4 regions of the Streptomyces sp. NPDC007945 genome follow, and region 2 is predicted to be linked to each of the others. Evidence: riboswitches for the same ligand, from Rfam matches in the RefSeq annotation. Region 2 holds a riboswitch; each other region holds the start of a gene.
What was found. Region 2 has a riboswitch for cobalamin ahead of cobN (cobaltochelatase subunit CobN). Riboswitches for the same ligand answer to the same signal wherever they lie in the genome.

Region 1: linked by a shared signal. The riboswitch ahead of ACFZCF_RS19210 (ABC transporter substrate-binding protein) and the one ahead of cobN (cobaltochelatase subunit CobN) in region 2 are both predicted to bind cobalamin.
Region 3: linked by a shared signal. The riboswitch ahead of ACFZCF_RS07500 (ribonucleoside-diphosphate reductase subunit alpha) and the one ahead of cobN (cobaltochelatase subunit CobN) in region 2 are both predicted to bind cobalamin.
Region 4: linked by a shared signal. The riboswitch ahead of ACFZCF_RS19320 (energy-coupling factor ABC transporter permease) and the one ahead of cobN (cobaltochelatase subunit CobN) in region 2 are both predicted to bind cobalamin.

The regions. Positions count from the first base shown of each region.
Region 1 covers NZ_JBIBJV010000005.1:478,374-482,538, forward strand. The annotation lists gene ACFZCF_RS19200 (heavy metal translocating P-type ATPase) at 1-1,348, opposite strand, end outside; gene ACFZCF_RS19205 (ArsR/SmtB family transcription factor) at 1,444-1,860, shown strand; cobalamin riboswitch at 1,948-2,072, shown strand; gene ACFZCF_RS19210 (ABC transporter substrate-binding protein) at 2,261-3,271, shown strand; gene ACFZCF_RS19215 (FecCD family ABC transporter permease) at 3,268-4,165, shown strand, end outside.
Region 2 covers NZ_JBIBJV010000003.1:415,484-419,648, reverse strand. The annotation lists gene cobN (cobaltochelatase subunit CobN) at 1-2,303, opposite strand, end outside; cobalamin riboswitch at 2,343-2,468, opposite strand; gene ACFZCF_RS12685 (cobalamin biosynthesis protein CobG) at 2,556-3,869, shown strand; gene ACFZCF_RS12680 (precorrin-8X methylmutase) at 3,872-4,165, shown strand, end outside.
Region 3 covers NZ_JBIBJV010000002.1:486,881-491,045, reverse strand. The annotation lists gene ACFZCF_RS07505 (ribonucleotide-diphosphate reductase subunit beta) at 1-284, opposite strand, end outside; gene ACFZCF_RS07500 (ribonucleoside-diphosphate reductase subunit alpha) at 284-2,659, opposite strand; cobalamin riboswitch at 2,792-2,932, opposite strand; gene ACFZCF_RS07495 (GNAT family N-acetyltransferase) at 2,967-3,470, opposite strand; gene ACFZCF_RS07490 (hypothetical protein) at 3,489-4,094, opposite strand.
Region 4 covers NZ_JBIBJV010000005.1:508,333-512,497, forward strand. The annotation lists gene dhaK (dihydroxyacetone kinase subunit DhaK) at 1-435, shown strand, start outside; gene dhaL (dihydroxyacetone kinase subunit DhaL) at 485-1,054, shown strand; gene ACFZCF_RS19315 (PTS-dependent dihydroxyacetone kinase phosphotransferase subunit DhaM) at 1,051-1,458, shown strand; cobalamin riboswitch at 1,554-1,776, shown strand; gene ACFZCF_RS19320 (energy-coupling factor ABC transporter permease) at 1,805-2,503, shown strand; gene ACFZCF_RS19325 (energy-coupling factor ABC transporter substrate-binding protein) at 2,503-2,859, shown strand; gene cbiQ (cobalt ECF transporter T component CbiQ) at 2,866-3,615, shown strand; gene ACFZCF_RS19335 (ATP-binding cassette domain-containing protein) at 3,612-4,165, shown strand, end outside.

The sequences.
Region 1 (4,165 bases), on a different contig from region 2:
CCAGGCCGTCGGCGAGGACGGCGGCCGGGTGCGCGGGGTCGTCGAGGAGGCGGGCGGGGCTGCCGACGGCGACGACGCGGCCGTCCACGGTGGCGCTGACGCCCGTGCCGGGGGTGGAGGCGAAGCCCTCGGCCGGCGGCGTCTCGAGGCCACGCGCGCGGGCCGCTTCGACGACGGCGCGGGCGAGGGGGTGCTCGCTCGGGTGCTCGGCCGCCGCGGCGGCACCGAGGACGCCGTCGGCGTCGAGGCCGGCGCCCGCCAGGGGGTGGACGCCGGTGACGCGGGGGGTGCCTTCGGTGAGGGTGCCGGTCTTGTCCAGGGCCACCGCGTCGATCTGCCCGAGGCGTTCCATGACCACGGCCGACTTCACCAGGACGCCGTGGCGGCCGGCGTTGGCCATGGCGGAGAGGAGCGGGGGCATGGTGGCGAGGACGACGGCGCACGGTGAGGCGACGATCATGAAGGTCATGGCCCGGAGCAGGGTGGACCGGAGGTCGGAGCCGAGCAGCAGCGGGACCGTGAAGACCAGCAGGGTGACGGCGACCATGGCGAGGCTGTAGCGCTGTTCGACCTTCTCGATGAAGAGTTGGGTCGGCGCCTTGGTCTCGGCGGCCTCCTCGACCATCGCGACGATCCGGGCGATCACCGATTCCGACGGGTCGCGTTCGACCCGCACGCGCAGGGCGCCGGAGCCGTTCAGGGTGCCGGCGAAGACCTCGTCGCCGGGCCGCTTGGCCGCGGGCAGCGGTTCGCCGGTGATGGTGGCCTGGTCGACGTCGCTCGCGCCGTCCAGGACCCGGCCGTCGGCGCCGATCCGCTCGCCGGGCCGGACGAGGACGAGGTCGCCGACGGCGAGGGAGCCGGCCGGGACGACCTCCTCCGTGCCGTCGGCCGCGATCCGCGTCGCCGTCTCCGGTGCCAAGTCGAGCAGACCGCGCACGGAGTCCGCGGTCCGGGCGGTGGCGACGGCCTCCAGCGCGCCGGAGGTGGCGAAGATGACGATGAGCAGCGCGCCGTCGAGGATCTGACCGATGGCGGCGGCGCCGAGCGCGGCCACCACCATCAGGAGGTCCACGTCGAGGGTCCGCTCCCTGAGCGCCTTCAGGCCCTCCCAGCCGGGCTCCCAGCCGCCGGTGGCGTACGTGGCCGCGAACAGCGGGCCCCACAACCAGGCCGGGGCGTCCAGCAGGTACGCCGGGAGCGCGGCGAGGAAGCACAGCAGGGCGGCGAGCGCCCAGCGGACCTCGGGCAGTGCCAGGAGGCGGGTGCGTCGGCGGGGCGGTACGCGGTCCGCGGGCGAGGGGGCGACGGGGGTGGGCGGCCCGGGGCTCTGCAGGACGGAGGACATGGCGAAGCAACCCTTCACGGGGGCCGGCGGGACGACAGGCCCACCATACAGGAACACATGAATAGGTCTTCAGGTGTCGTCCGTATCATGGTCCCATGGGCCACGGACCGATTGCCACCAGCACCACGCGCGAACGCCTCGACGCGGTCGGCGCCACCGACGTCGCCGCGACGCTCCAGGCCCTCGCCACGCCCTCGCGGCTGTACATCCTGGCGCGCCTGCGCGAAGGCCCTTCGTCGGTCGGCGAGTTGGCGACGGCCGTCGGCATGGAGCCCTCCGCCTGCTCCCACCAACTGCGCCTGCTGCGCAACCTCGGCCTGGTGACCGGCGAGCGCCACGGCCGCTCGATCGTCTACGCCCTCTACGACAACCACGTCGCCGAACTCCTCGACCAGGCGCTGCACCACGTCGAGCACCTGCGCCTCGGCGTCCGCGACCTGCCCGCCGAACTCGACGCGTCGGCCGCCGGGACCCCGGCGGGCGCGGACGCGGGCGGCGCCGCGCGCGGGTAGTCCGCCGAGGGGAGCAAGATCGGGCCGTGGTAGTTTGCCGAGGCCAGTCGAACCTCTGCACGTATCCACGCGGTACGCGCACGGGTCAGGGAATCCGGTGGGAATCCGGAACTGACGCGCAGCGGTGAGGGTGACGGGCGGGACATCGGCCACTGGGCCCCGAGGGGGTCTGGGAAGGCGTTCCGTCCGGACGACCCCGAGTCCGAAGACCTGCTGGCGGCCCGGGCGGCGATCGTACGGCGTCCGGGAAGCACCGTACATCAGGCTCCGCGCATGAGCCGTGACGCAGAGGACCCTTCCCGTGCCCTTCGCACCTCCCGCCCGCACACCCCGGCCTTCCCGTTCGCTCCGTTCCCTCCGTCCCTTCCGCTCCCGCCGCGCCCGGGCCGCCGCGCCGCTCCTGGCCGGTGCCGTGCTCCTCGCCGGCTGCGGCGCCGGCGGGACGGCCTCGCCCGGCCCGTCCGGAGCGAAGGGGTCGGACTCCGCCGGGTACCCCGTCCGCCTCGACAACTGCGGACAGCGCGTCGAGGTCGCCGCCCCGCCGCGCCGGGCCGTCGCCCTCGACCAGGGATCGGCCGAGATCCTGCTCTCCCTCGGCCTCGCCGACCGGATGGCGGGCACCGCCACCTGGACGGACCCCGTGCTCAAGGGCCTGGAGAAGGCGAACGCGTCCGTGCCACGGCTCGCCGAGCGCTACCCGTCGTTCGAGAAGGTCCTCGACGCCGAACCCGACTTCGTCAGCGCCTCCTTCCTCTACACCCTGGGCAAGGGCGGTGTGGCGCCCCGCGAGCGGTTCACGAAGCTCGGCGTCCCCACGTACCTCTCCCCTGCCGACTGCGTCGGCAAGGACAACGGCGGGGACGGCGACGGCGTGCGGACCGAGCCCCTCACGATGGACGCCGTGTACGGCGAGGTCCGCGACCTGGCGAGGATCTTCGGCGTTCCGGAGCGCGGCGAGAAGCTCGTCGCGGAGCTCCGCGCCCGGGTGGCGAAGGCCAAGGCCGGCGCCGACTTCGGCGGCGCGTCCGTCCTGTACTGGTTCTCCGACTCGCAGGGGCCCTACATGGCCGGCTGCTGCGGCGCGCCCGGGATCATCAGCGGGACGCTCGGCGTGAAGAACGTCTTCGACGACACCAAGGAGGAGTGGCCCCAGATCAACTGGGAGACGGTCGTGGACCGCGACCCCGACGTGCTGGTCATCGCCGACCTGACCCGCCAGGCGCAGTCGGCCGAGAGCGCCGCCAAGAAGATCGAGTTCCTGGAGTCGCACCCGGTCACCCGGAACATGACCGCGGTCAGGAAGAAGCGGTACGTGATCCTCAGCGGCCAGGCCATGAACCCCACCATCCGCACCGTGGAAGGCATCGAGCAGCTGGCCGCCGCCCTGCGCGCGCACGGGCTCGCCACGTGACCCCGGCACGGTCCTCCCGCGCGCTCACGCCGCTCGCCGGGGCCGCCGGGACCGCCCTCCTCTGCCTCTCGGTCGCGCTCGCCGTCACCCTCGGCCCGGCCGACATCCGAGTCGCCGACGCCTGGTCCGTCGTCGCCGCGCACCTCGGCGGGGAACCGTCCGGCCTGAGCGCGATCCGCGAGGGCATCGTCTGGGAGCTGCGGCTGCCCCGCACCCTCCTCGCGGCCGTGTGCGGGGCCGGACTCGCCGTCTGCGGGGCGGTGATGCAGTCGCTGCTGCGCAATCCGCTCGCCGACCCGTTCGTCCTCGGCGTCTCCTCCGGCGCGTCGACCGGAGCGGTCGCGGTGGTCGTCCTCGGCGCCGGCGGCGGCCTGGTCTCCGTCACCGGCGGCGCCTTCCTGGGCGCGGTCTGCTCCTTCGCCCTGGTCCTGCTGCTGAGCCACACCCTGGGCGGGTCGACGGACCGCGTCGTCCTCGCGGGGGTCGCGGCCATGCAGCTCTTCTCCGCCCTGACCTCCTTCGTCGTGATGACCGCCGCCGACGCCGAGACCACCCGCGGCGTCCTCTTCTGGCTGCTGGGCTCGCTCAGCGGGGCGGACTGGACCGACGTCGCGGCGTGCGCGGCCGTGCTCGCCGGCGCGCTCCTCGTGTGCGGCGGACACGCCCGTACCCTCGACGCCTTCGCGTTCGGCGAGGACGCGGCGGCGACCCTCGGCGTGTCCGTGGCGCGGACCCGTCTCGTCCTCCTCTCCGTGACCGCCCTGCTGACCGCCGTCCTGGTGTCCTCGGCGGGCGCGATCGGCTTCGTCGGCCTGGTCCTGCCGCACGCGGTCCGCGCCCTCACCGGCCCGGGGCACGCCCGGTTGCTGCCGCTGGCCGCGCTCGCCGGTGCCG
Region 2 (4,165 bases):
AGGCGCGGCACGACCTGCTCGCAGGCGAAGCGGAGCACGTCGTGGACCTCGGAGCCGTACGCGGCGGCCACCGCGGGGACCGCGTCCACCGTCCAGCCGGCGGCCTCCATCGCCTCGACGAGCTCGCGGGCCTTGGCCTCTGCCTCGTCGGCGGTCGTGCGGGTGGCGGCCGACTCGTCCAGGCCGAGCGCCTCCCGCAGACCGGGCAGCGCCTGCGTGCCGCCCCAGATCTGGCGGGCGCGGAGGATGGAGAGGACCAGGTTGACCCGCTCGGGGCCGGTGGGCGCGCCGCCGAGGACGTGCAGGCCGTCGCGGATCTGGGCGTCCTTGACCTCGCACAGCCAGCCGTCGACGTGCAGCAGGAAGTCGTCGAAGCCGTCGTCCTCCGGGCGCTCCTGCAGGCCGAGGTCGTGGTCGAGCCTGGCGGCCTGGATGAGGGTCCAGATCTGGGCGCGGATCGCCGGGAGCTTCGCCGGGTCCATGGAGGAGATCTGCGCGTACTCGTCGAGGAGCTGCTCCAGGCGTGCGATGTCGCCGTACGAGTCGGCGCGGGCCATCGGCGGCACGAGGTGGTCGACGAGGGTGGCGTGGACGCGGCGCTTGGCCTGGGTGCCCTCGCCCGGGTCGTTGACGAGGAACGGGTAGACCAGCGGCAGGTCGCCGAGGGCCGCGTCGGGGCCGCAGGCGGCGGACAGGCCGGCGTTCTTGCCCGGCAGCCACTCCAGGTTGCCGTGCTTGCCGAGGTGCACCATCGCGTCGGCGCCGAAGCCGCCGTCCTCCGCGCGGGCCGCGATCCAGCGGTAGGCGGCCAGGTAGTGGTGGGAGGGCGGCAGGTCGGGGTCGTGGTAGATCGCGATCGGGTTCTCGCCGAAGCCGCGCGGCGGCTGGATGAGGACGAGGAGGTTCCCGCGCCGCAGCGCGGCGAGCACGATGTCGCCCTCCGGGTTCCGCGACCGGTCGAGGAACATCTCGCCGGGCGCCGGGCCCCAGTGCTCCTCGACCTTCTCGCGCAGCTCGGCCGGGAGTTCGGCGTACCAGCGCTTGTAGTCGGCGGCCGGGATGCGGACCGGGTTCTTCGCCAGCTGCTCCTCGGTGAGCCAGTCCTGGTCGTGGCCGCCGGCCTCGATGAGGGCGTGGATCAGCTCGTCGCCGTCACCGGAGACCAGGCCCGGGAGGTCGGCCTCGGGCCCGAAGTCGTACCCCTCCTCGATCAGCCGGCGCAGCAGGGCGACGGCGGAGGCGGGGGTGGCGAGGCCGACGGCGTTGCCGATGCGGGAGTGCTTGGTCGGGTACGCGGAGAGGACGAGCGCCAGCCTCTTCTCGGCGTTCGGGATGTGCCGGAGGCGGGCGTGGCGGACGGCGATGCCGGCGACGCGGGCGGCGCGCTCGGCGTCGGCGACGTACGCGGGCAGGCCGTCGGCGTCGATCTCCTTGAAGGAGAACGGGACGGTGATGAGCCGGCCGTCGAACTCGGGGACGGCGACCTGGCTGGCCGCGTCGAGCGGCGACAGTCCCTCGTCGTTCTCCTCCCAGGCGGCGCGCGAACCGGTCAGGCACAGCGCCTGCAGCACCGGCACGTCGAGCGCGGCGAGCGCGCCCGCGTCCCAGGCCTCCTCGTCCCCGCCGGCCTGCGCGGCGGCCGGCTTGGTGCCGCCGGCGGCGAGGACGGTGGTGACGATGGCGTCGGCCCCGCGGAGCCGGGCGAGCAGCTCCTCCTCCGGGGCGCGCAGCGAGGCCACGTACAGCGGGAGGGCGCGGGCCCCGGCGTCCTCGATCGCGTCGCAGAGCGCGCCGACGAAGGCGGTGTTCCCGCTCATGTGGTGGGCGCGGTAGTAGAGCACGGCGACCGTCGGGCCCTCGGTGACGCGGGCGGTGCGCTCCAGCGGGCCCCAGGTGGGGGCGGCGGCGGGGGCCTCGAAGCCGTGGCCGGTGAGGAGGACGGTGTCGGAGAGGAAGCGGGCCAGCTGCTCCAGGTTGGCGGGGCCGCCGTGCGCGAGGTAGGCGTGCGCCTCGGTGGCGACGCCGATCGGCACGGTGGAGGCGGCCATCAGCTGGGCGTCGGGTGCCTGTTCGCCGCTGAGGACGACGACCGGCTTCCCGGTGGCGAGGACCGCGTCGAGGCCCTCCTCCCAGGAGCGGACGCCGCCGAGGAGGCGGACGACGACGAGCTCGGCGCCGTCGAGGAGGCCGGGGAGGTCGGCGAGCGGCAGCCGGGAGGGGTTGGCGAAGCGGTACTCCACCGGCCCTCCGGCCGCACGGGCGCTGAGCAGGTCGGTGTCGGAGTGCGACAGCAGCAGGAGCATGGCGGGGCTCGGGCCTTCCTCGGGGTTGTCCGCGCCCCGGGTGGTCGATGGACGGCAGGAGTTCCTGACTCACCCGTGCCGTCGCCGGTACGGGCTCACAGTGGCGGGACCGCGCCGGAATCTCACCGGGCTTCCTCCCCGGGGTCCTGGGACCCCATGCCGATCTGCATAGTAAAGCGTGCCGTCGGCGGGCCGGAGGGGGCCGGAGAGTCGGCCGGATCACACTCGGCGGCCGCCCGGTTCCCCGTGGGTATGCTCGCCGCCATGCCGCCGACCCCGACCACCCCGCCCGAACCGGGCGAAGCGCCGATAAGGGACCGTGGCGACGCGTGCCCGGGGGCGCTCCGGCTGCACGCCGCCGCCGACGGGCTCCTCGCCCGACTCCGCCTGCCCGCAGGTCGATTGACGTCACGTCAGGTGAGTGTCCTGGCCGACGCGGCGGAGCGGATGGGCGACGGGTGCCTCTCCGTCACCTCGCGCGGCAACGCCGAGCTGCGCGGCCTGCGCGACGGCTGCGGCGCCGGTCTCGCCGCGCTCCTCGCCGACGCGGGCCTGCTGCCCTCCCCCACCCACGAGCGGGTCCGGAACATCGTCGCCTCCCCGGCCGCCGGACTCGACGGACTCGGCCACGCCGACGTGCAGTTGTGGGCCCGCGCCCTGGACGCCGCGCTCTGCGCGGAGCCGCGCGCGGCGGCCCTCTCCGGCCGCTTCCTCTTCGCCCTCGACGACGGCCGCGGCGACGTCGCCGGCCTCGGCGGCGATGTGACCTTGATCGCAGCATCGGACGGCGCCGTGCTCCTGACGGCGGGCACGGAGACCTTCCGCCTGCCCGCCGCGCCCCCGGCCCCGGGCCGCGCCGGAGCCGCGCCCGCCGGCGAGACCGGCACCGCCGCCGGAACCGGAGCGGTCCCCGCCGTCTCCGCCGCCCTCGTCTGCGCGCTCGCCTTCCTGGACACCGCCGAGGCCGCCGGGAACGGGGCCTGGCGACCGCGCGAACTCCCGGCCGGGCAGCGTCCGGACTGGGCCGGTGCCCTGGCCAGGGCGGGGATCGGCGCGGAGCCCGTACCCTCCTTCTCCCCTCCCCCGGCCCCGCTCCCGCCCGCACCCGGCCCGCTCGGCGACCGCGCCCTGCACGTCCTCGCCCCCCTCGGCCGGCTGACCGCCGGCCGGCTGCGGGCGCTCGCCGAGGGCGCGGACGAGGTGCGGCTCACCCCGTGGCGCGGGGTCGTCGTGGTGGGCCCGTCCGCGGACCGGCTCCCCGCGCTCGCCGCGCACGGCCTGGTCACCGACCCGGCCGACCCCCGCACCGGCGTCACCGCCTGCACCGGCGCCCCCGGCTGCGCCAAGTCCCTCGCCGACGTGCGGGCGGACGCGGCGCGCGCGCCGGGCGGGCCGCTGCCCGTGCACTACTCCGGCTGCGAGCGCCGCTGCGGTCATCCGCACGGTGCCCGGATCGAGGTCACCGCCCTCGACCCCGACACGTATCTGCTGGACGGCGTCCCCGTCCCCCGTACCGCCCTGGCCGAGGCCGTCGCGGCGGCCCGTACGAAACCGATGGAGAGCTGAGGATGTACGAGTACGAGAAGGACGGCGCCGAGATCTACCGCCGCTCCTTCGCCACGATCCGCGCCGAGGCCGATCTCGGCGGGCTGCCCGGCGACCTCGCCACGGTCGCCGTCCGCATGATCCACGCCTGCGGCATGACGGACCTCGTCCGGGACATCGCGTACTCCCCCGGGGTCGTCGCGAGCGCCCGCACCGCCCTGCGGGCCGGCGCCCCCATCCTCTGCGACGCGCAGATGGTCGCCTCCGGCGTCACCCGCAAGCGGCTGCCCGCCGACAACGAGGTGCTGTGCGCGCTC
Region 3 (4,165 bases), on a different contig from region 2:
AGGCGCGCCTCCGGAGAGTTGATGTGCTTGTAGAGCGTCAGCACCAGGTTGTTCGCCACGATCGAGTCGCCGGTCGCGAAGAACGCGACGAGGCGGCCGATCATGTGCTGCTCGCCCGGGGTGAGCTTGGCGAGGTCGGCGACGTCCGAGTGGAGGTCGACCTCCTCGACGGTCCAGGTGTTCTTGATGGCGTCCCGGTAGCGCTCGTAGAAGTCGGGGTAGCGCATCGGGCGGAGCGTCAGCTCGAAGCCCGGGTCCAGGAGGTTGTGCGTACGGGTGGTCATCACTGGCAGGCCTCGCAGGACTCGGGGTTCTCCAGGGAGCAGGCGACCGCGTCGGGGTCGGCGACCTGCTGGACGGGGAGGGGGGCGGTGGTGGTCGCGGACGCCTGGGCGGCGCGGGCGATCCTCGTCGCCGGGCGCGAGCGCAGGTAGTACGTGGTCTTCAGGCCGCGCTTCCAGGCGTACGCGTACATCGACGACAGCTTGCCGATGGTCGGCGTCTCCATGAAGAGGTTCAGGGACTGGGACTGGTCGAGGAAGGGCGTGCGGTCCGCGGCCATGTCGATCAGGCCGCGCTGCGGGATCTCCCACGCCGTCCGGTACAGCTCGCGGACCTCGGCCGGCACCCAGGAGAAGCCCTGCACGGAGCCGTTGGACTCGCGCAGCGCCTCGCGGGTCTGCGCGTCCCAGACGCCGAGCCGCTTCAGCTCCTGGACGAGGTACGAGTTGACCTGGAGGAACTCGCCGGAGAGCGTCTCGCGCTTGAAGAGGTTGGAGACCTGCGGCTCGATGCACTCGTAGACGCCGGCGATCGAGGCGATGGTCGCCGTCGGGGCGATGGCGAGGAGGAGGGAGTTGCGCATGCCGACCGCGGCGATCCGCTCGCGCAGCGCCGCCCAGCGCTCCGGCCAGGCGAGCTCGACGTCGTAGTGGTCCGGGTGCAGCACGCCCCGGGCGGTACGGGTCCGCTCCCAGGCCGGCAGCGGGCCGCTGCGCTCCGCGAGGTCCGCGGAGGCCTCGTAGGCCGCCAGCATGATCCGCTCGGCGATCTTCGCGGACAGCGCCTTCGCCTCGGGGGAGTCGAAGGGCAGCCGCAGCTTGAAGAAGACGTCCTGGAGGCCCATCGCGCCCAGGCCCACCGGGCGCCACTCGGCGTTGGACCTCCCGGCCTGCTCGGTCGGGTAGAAGTTGATGTCGACGACCCGGTCGAGGAAGGTGACGGCGGTGCGGACCGTGTCGTCCAGGCGGGCCCAGTCGATGCCCTGGATCTCGGGGTGGACGAAGGCGCCCAGGTTGATCGAGCCGAGGTTGCAGACGGCCGTCTCGCCGTCGTTCGTCACCTCGATGATCTCGGTGCAGAGGTTGGAGGAGTGGACGACCGCGCCGGGCTCGGCGGTCTGGTTGGCCGTCCTGTTCGAGGCGTCCTTGAAGGTCATCCAGCCGTTGCCGGTCTGCGCCAGGGTCCGCATCATCCGGCCGTACAGGTCGCGGGCCGGGATCGTGCGGCGGGCCAGGCCCTTCGCCTCGGCGGCGCGGTAGGCGGCGTCGAACTCCTCGCCCCACAGGTCGACCAGCTCGGGGACGTCGGCGGGGGAGAAGAGCGACCACTCGGCGTCCGCGTTCACCCGGCGCATGAACTCGTCCGGGATCCAGTGGGCGAGGTTCAGGTTGTGGGTGCGGCGGGCGTCCTCGCCGGTGTTGTCGCGGAGCTCCAGGAACTCCTCGATGTCCGCGTGCCAGGTCTCCAGGTAGACGGCGGCGGCGCCCTTGCGGCGGCCGCCCTGGTTCACGGCGGCGACCGAGGCGTCCAGCGTCTTCAGGAAGGGCACGATGCCGTTGGAGTGGCCGTTGGTGCCGCGGATCAGCGAACCGCGCGAGCGGATCCGGGAGTACGACAGGCCGATGCCGCCGGCGTGCTTCGACAGGCGGGCGACCTGGTGGTAGCGGTCGTAGATCGAGTCCAGCTCGTCCTGCGGGGAGTCCAGGAGGTAGCAGGAGGACATCTGCGGGTGACGGGTGCCGGAGTTGAAGAGCGTGGGCGAGGACGGCAGGTAGTCCAGGCGGCTCATCAGGCCGTACAGCGCCGCCACCTCGTCCAGGGCGCGGACGCTGTCGTCCTCGGCGAGGCCCGCGGCGACCCGGAGCATGAAGTGCTGCGGGGTCTCGATGACCTTGCGGGTGATCGGGTGGCGCAGCAGGTAGCGCGAGTACAGGGTCCGCAGGCCGAAGTAGCCGAAGCGGTCGTCGGCGGCCGGGTCGACGAGCGCGTCCAGGCGGTCCGCGTGCAGGGCCGTGAAGGCGGCGGTGCGGTCGGCGATCAGGCCCTCGCGGTGGCCGGTGGCGACCGAGGCCGAGAAGGAGACGGCGCCCTGGGAGACGGCCTCCTCGGCGATGGTGCGGGTGAGCAGGCGGGCGGCGAGCCGGGAGTAGGCGGGGTCCTCGGAGATGAGTCCGGCCGCCGCCTCGGTGGCCAGTTCGCGCAGCTCCGCCTCGTCCGAGCCGGCGTGCCGGCCGCGCAGCGCGGCGGCGGCGACCCGGCCGGGGTCGGTGTCGGCGAGGTCGGCGGTGAGGTCGGTCAGGGTCCGCAGCAGTACGGTCCCGGGGCCGTCGGTCGCGGCGGCCTCGGCAGCTGACGGACCCGCAGGCGCGATGGTCACGTGGGGGCTCTCCCTCGCTCGGCCCGGGTCAGGGCGGCGGGAGGCGGGCGGGCAGGCCTCCGCACGCGCGGAAGCGCCCGCGTCCACCGGCCCATTCCGCGAGGCCCGGACGTCGTCGGCACCCGGAACGGACGGACCGGGCGCACCGTCGGCAGGTCATCGGACTCCCTCCGCACGAAAGCGCACGGAGTACACCGTTGCGGGACAGTTCCGGATTCGCACCGGATTCCCCTGCGGCGACAGCGAGGTCGAGCATACATGTGGGGGGCGCCCCTCTCGGCACCCCCCACATGTTGTGTCCCGTCGTTCAGATGTCCAGGGAGAACGCCCACAGGGGCGAAAGGCCGGGCACCGGGGACCAGTCCCGCTCGGGGACCCGGACGAAGCCCAGGCGGCGGTAGATCCGGTGGGCGGTCGTCATCCGGTCCTGGGTGGAGAGCACCAGCCGGACGCAGCCGTCGAGGGACCGCGCCCGGTCGACGCAGGTCCGCACGAGCGCCTCGCCGACGCCCCGGCCGCGGGCGGGGCGCGCCACCGCGAGGAGCCGGAACTCGGCCTCGCCGGGGCCGGCGATGTCCGCCCACTCCCCGCCGCCAGCCGTGAAGGTGACCGCGCCGAGTACCGTCCCGTCGTGGTCCGCGGCGACCAGCACCTCGGCCTCGGCGGCCCGCCGGGCGACGTCCCGCATCAGCGGGAGGTAGTCGTCGTCCTCCCCGAAGGTGAGGTGCCCGTCGTCGAGGTAGGCGCGGGCGGTGAGCTCGCCGACCTCCTCGTACTCCTCCGGCCGTACGGCCCTGATCGTGAAGTCCATGCCCGCAGTGTGCCGTGCTCAGCCGCCGACGCCCACCGAGTTGTCGGGCGCCCCGTCGCCGACCGGCGGCAGGTCACCGCGCTCCACCGGGCCGTCCGGCCCGGTGGACTTCGGCAGGACGGCGTCGAGTTCGGCGTCGTCGGCCCGGTGGGCCTTCGCGGCGGCCCGCTTCAGCAGGTCGCGGGGGACGGCGAGCGGGGCGGCGACCTCGACGCGCAGGCCGTTCTCGTTGCGCAGGTAGGCGTGCCGGTCGCCGGTGCGGCGGTACCAGCCGTCGCCCTCGGTCTCGCAGCCGTCGCCGTCCGGGGGGCCGGCCACGCACTCCTCGGCGCGGAAGGGCCGCCGTTCGGCGCTGAGCGTGACGCTGCCGCCGTCCTTGTTCACGTACACGATCCGGAAGCCGTCGTCGCCGGCGACGACGGCGGACTGGAGCGCCGGCGCGTAGCCCTCGGCCTCGGTGACGTAGACGTGCTCGACGCGGGTCTGGGCGTACCGGGCGCGGGCCTCCAGGGCGGCGCGGTCGGGGGCGGGCGGGTCGGCGGCCGTCACGGTGCCGCAGCCGGTGAGCGCGGCCAGGCCGACGGCGAGGAGGAGCAGCTGCGGGGGAGTGGTCCGCGGTCGCATGGGGGCCCTTCGGTGGTGGGGACGCGGCAGGCCGCCCGGCCTGGGAGGCGGGCGGCCTGCGGGAGGGGCGG
Region 4 (4,165 bases), on a different contig from region 2:
TTCGGGGTGGCGCTGAGTGCGTGCAGCACGCCCGCGAAGGGCGGTCCCACCTTCGATCTGCCGCCGGGCGAGCTGGAGTTGGGGGTCGGGATCCATGGGGAGCCGGGGCGGGAGCGGCGCGGGATGATGACCGCGGGAGAGATCGCCGAGGTCGCCGTCGACGCCGTCCTGGACGACCTGCGGCCCTCGGACCCGGTGCTGCTGCTGGTGAACGGGATGGGCGGGACGCCGCTCCTGGAGCTGTACGGGTTCAACGCGGAGGTGCGGCGCGTGCTGGACGCCCGGCGGGTGCCGGTGGCGCGCACGCTGGTCGGGAACTACGTGACCTCGCTCGACATGGCGGGCTGCTCGGTCACCCTGTGCGCCGCCGACGAGGAGCTGCTGCGGTTGTGGGACGCGCCGGTGGCCACGCCCGCGCTGCGCTGGGGACGGTGAGCCGGTGACGAGCACGGAGGCGTACGGCGCCGCTTTCGCGGTGCGGTGGATGGAGGGCGTCGCGGCGGCCGTGGCCCGGGAGGCCGGACGGCTCACCGACCTGGACGCGGCGATCGGCGACGCGGACCACGGGGCCAATCTGAAGCGGGGGTTCGCCGCCGTGGCCGACGCGCTGGCGAAGGAGCCGCCCGCGACCCCGGGCGCGGTCCTCGTCACCGCCGGCGGGCTGCTGATCGCGACCGTGGGCGGGGCATCGGGGCCGTTGTACGGGACGTTGCTGCGGCGCGCCGGGAAGGCGCTCGGCGAGGCCGGCGAGGTGTCGCGGGCGGAGCTGGCGGACGCGCTGGCGGCCGGGGTCGCGGCGGTCGGGCAGCTGGGCGGGGCGGTCCCGGGCGACAAGACGATGCTGGACGCGCTGACCCCGGCCGCGGAGTCGCTGCGCGAGTCGTTCGCGGCCGCGCGGTCCGCGGCGGAGGCGGGCGCGCTCGCGACGGTGCCGCTGCGCGCCCGGAAGGGCCGGGCCGGCTATCTCGGTGAACGCTCGGTCGGACACCAGGATCCGGGGGCGACATCGTCGGCTCTGCTGTTCGCGGCCCTGGAGGAGGTGGCGGCCGGATGAGCGGGGACAGGGTCGGGATCGTGCTCGTCTCGCACAGCGCGGCCGTCGCCGACGCCGTCGCGGAGCTGGCCCGCGGGCTCGCGGGCGGCGGTGACCTGGCGCCGGTGGCGGCGGCCGGCGGCCTCCCCGGCGGCGGCCTGGGTACGAGCTCCGCGCTGATCACCGCGGCGGCGAAGGCCGTCGACGCGGGCGCCGGCGTGGCGCTCCTGGTGGACCTGGGCAGCGCGGTCCTGACGGTGAAGGCGCTCCTCGCGGAGGGCGACGAACTCCCGGCGGGGGCCCGGCTCGTGGACGCCCCCTTCGTCGAGGGCGCGGTGGCCGCCCTGGTGACGGCGAGCGCGGGCGGCGACCTCGACGCGGTCGCCGCCGCGGCCTCGGAGGCGTACGGCTACCGCAAGACCTGAGCGCCCGGCGCCGACCGGCTGGGGCCGTCGGGGCGTGCGGGGAGGGGCCGAGCGGGGGCGGCGGGGTCGGTGCTCCGGAGCGCGAGTGACCGACCCCGCATTGTGATGAAGCAGGTCAACACACTAATGTCACAGGGCCTTGGTGTTCGGGAAACCGGTGCAGTACCGGTGCGGCCCTCGCCACTGTGATCGGGAGGTCCGGCTCCATCCCCTCGGGGAAGCCACTGCTCCGCCGCGGGAGACCGTCGCGGGGTGGGAAGGCGGAGTCGGGCGGCACTACCGTCAGCCAGGAGACCGGCCAGGGCGCGTTGTCCATCCACGAGGTGCTGGAGAGGGTCTCCCGATCATGCATATCGCCGAGGGGTATCTACCCCCCGTCCACGCGGCCGCCTGGGGCGTCGCGTCGGCTCCGTTCGTCGTCCACGGCGTCCGCGCGCTCACCCGCGAGGTGCGCGCCAACCCCGAGTCCACCCTGCTGCTCGGTGCCGCGGGTGCCTTCACGTTCGTCCTGTCCGCCCTCAAACTGCCCTCGGTGACGGGCAGTTGCTCCCACCCGACGGGCACGGGGCTCGGCGCCATCCTGTTCCGGCCGCCGATCATGGCGGTGCTCGGCACGATCACCCTGCTGTTCCAGGCGCTGCTGCTCGCCCACGGCGGGCTGACCACGCTCGGCGCCAACGTCTTCTCCATGGCGATCGTCGGCCCGTGGGCCGGATACGGCACGTACCTGCTGGTCAGGCGGTTCGGGGCGCCGCTGATGGTGGCGGTGTTCGCCGGCGCGTTCGTCGCCGACCTCTCCACCTACTGCGTGACCAGCGTCCAGCTGGCCCTCGCCTTCCCCGACCCGGGCAGCGGCGTCGCGGGGTCGCTCGCCAAGTTCGGCGGGATCTTCGCGGTGACGCAGATCCCGCTCGCGGTGAGCGAGGGGCTGCTGACCGTCCTGGTGATGCGGCTGCTCACCCAGTCCAGCAAGGGCGACCTGCTGCGGCTCGGCGTGCTCGCCGCGTCGAAGCCGGCGGAGCGGCGCGAGGAGGCGGCGGCGTGATGAGCAGGAACGCGAAGATCAACGGTCTGCTGCTCCTGCTGGTCGCGGCGCTGGCCGTGCTGCCGCTGGCGCTGGGGCTCGGCGACCACAAGGAGGAACCCTTCACCGGTGCCGACGCCGAGGCGGAGACGGCGATCACGGAGATCGAGCCGGACTACGAGCCGTGGTTCTCGCCACTGTACGAACCGCCGTCCGGTGAGATCGAGTCGGCGCTGTTCGCGCTCCAGGCGGCGCTCGGCGCCGGCGTCCTCGCCTACTACTTCGGGCTGCGGCGCGGACGGCGGCAGGGCGAGGAGCGGGCGGCGGCCCGGAGCGGCGGCGGCGCGCCCGCCACGGGCGCGGAGAAGGACGCGTAGCCGCCGATGCTGCCGATCGACGCGGCGGCGCACAGCAGCCGCTGGCGCCGCCGCCATCCGGCGGAGAAGGCCGTCCTCGGGTTCGGCCTGACCCTGTGCGCGGTGTGCCTGCCGCCCTGGCCGGGGGCTCCCCTGGTCGCGGCGGCCACTCTCGCCGTGCTGCTCGGGCCGGCCGGTGTGCCGGGCCGGCAGCTGTGGCGGGCGTTCCGGATCCCGCTGGGCTTCTGCGTCACCGGTGCCGTTCCGCTGCTGTTCTCGGTGGGCGGGTCCGGCGGTCTCGTCGCCTGGGCGCCGGACGGCCCGGCGCACGCGGGGGAACTGCTGCTGCGGACGGCCTCGGCCTCGCTGGGCGTGCTGCTCTTCGCCTTCACCACCCCGGTGTCGGACGTGCTGCCGCGGCTCGTGCGCGCCGGGGTGCCGGCTCCGGTGGTGGACGTGGCCCTGGTGATGTACCGGATCGTGTTCCTGCTGCTCGACGCGCAGGGCAAGGTGCGCCAGGCGCAGGCCGCGCGGCTCGGGGCGACGACCCGGGCCGCGGTGTGGCGCTCGCTGGCGGGGCTCGGCGCGACCTCCTTCGTGCGGGCCTTCGACCGGGCGCAGCGGCTCCAGAGCGGACTCGCCGGGCGCGGTTACGACGGCACCCTGCGGGTCCTGCTGCCCGAGGCGCCCGTCTCCCGCCCGTTCCTCGCGGCGACGGGCGGCCTCCTCGCGGGGCTCGTCGCCCTCACCCTCGTCCTGGAAGGACTCCTGCCATGACGGCCCCCACCCCGGTCGTGGAGTTGGTCCGCGCGGGTTTCGCGTACGAGGACGGACCCGCCGTCCTCACCGACGTCGGCTTCGCCGTGCACGAGGGGCGGGCGGTGGCGCTGCTCGGGCGCAACGGCGGGGGGAAGACGACGCTGCTGCGGCTGCTGAGCGGCGGGCTGCGGTGCGGGAGCGGGGCGCTGCTCCTGGACGGCGCGGAGGTGGCGTACGACCGGAAGGGCCTGACCCGGCTGCGGAGCTCCGTGCAGCTGGTGGTGCAGGACCCGGACGACCAGCTCTTCGCCGCGTCGGTGGCGCAGGACGTGTCCTTCGGGCCGATGAACCTGGGGCTGCCGGAGCGCGAGGTGCGGCTGCGGGTGGCCGAGGCGCTGGAGGCGCTGGACATCACGGCGCTCGCGGACCGGCCGACGCACCTGCTGTCGTACGGGCAGCGGAAGCGGGCGGCGATCGCGGGCGCGGTGGCCATGCGCCCCCGGGTGCTGATCATGGACGAGCCGACGGCGGGCCTGGACCCGCACGGCCAGGAACGGCTCCTGGAGAC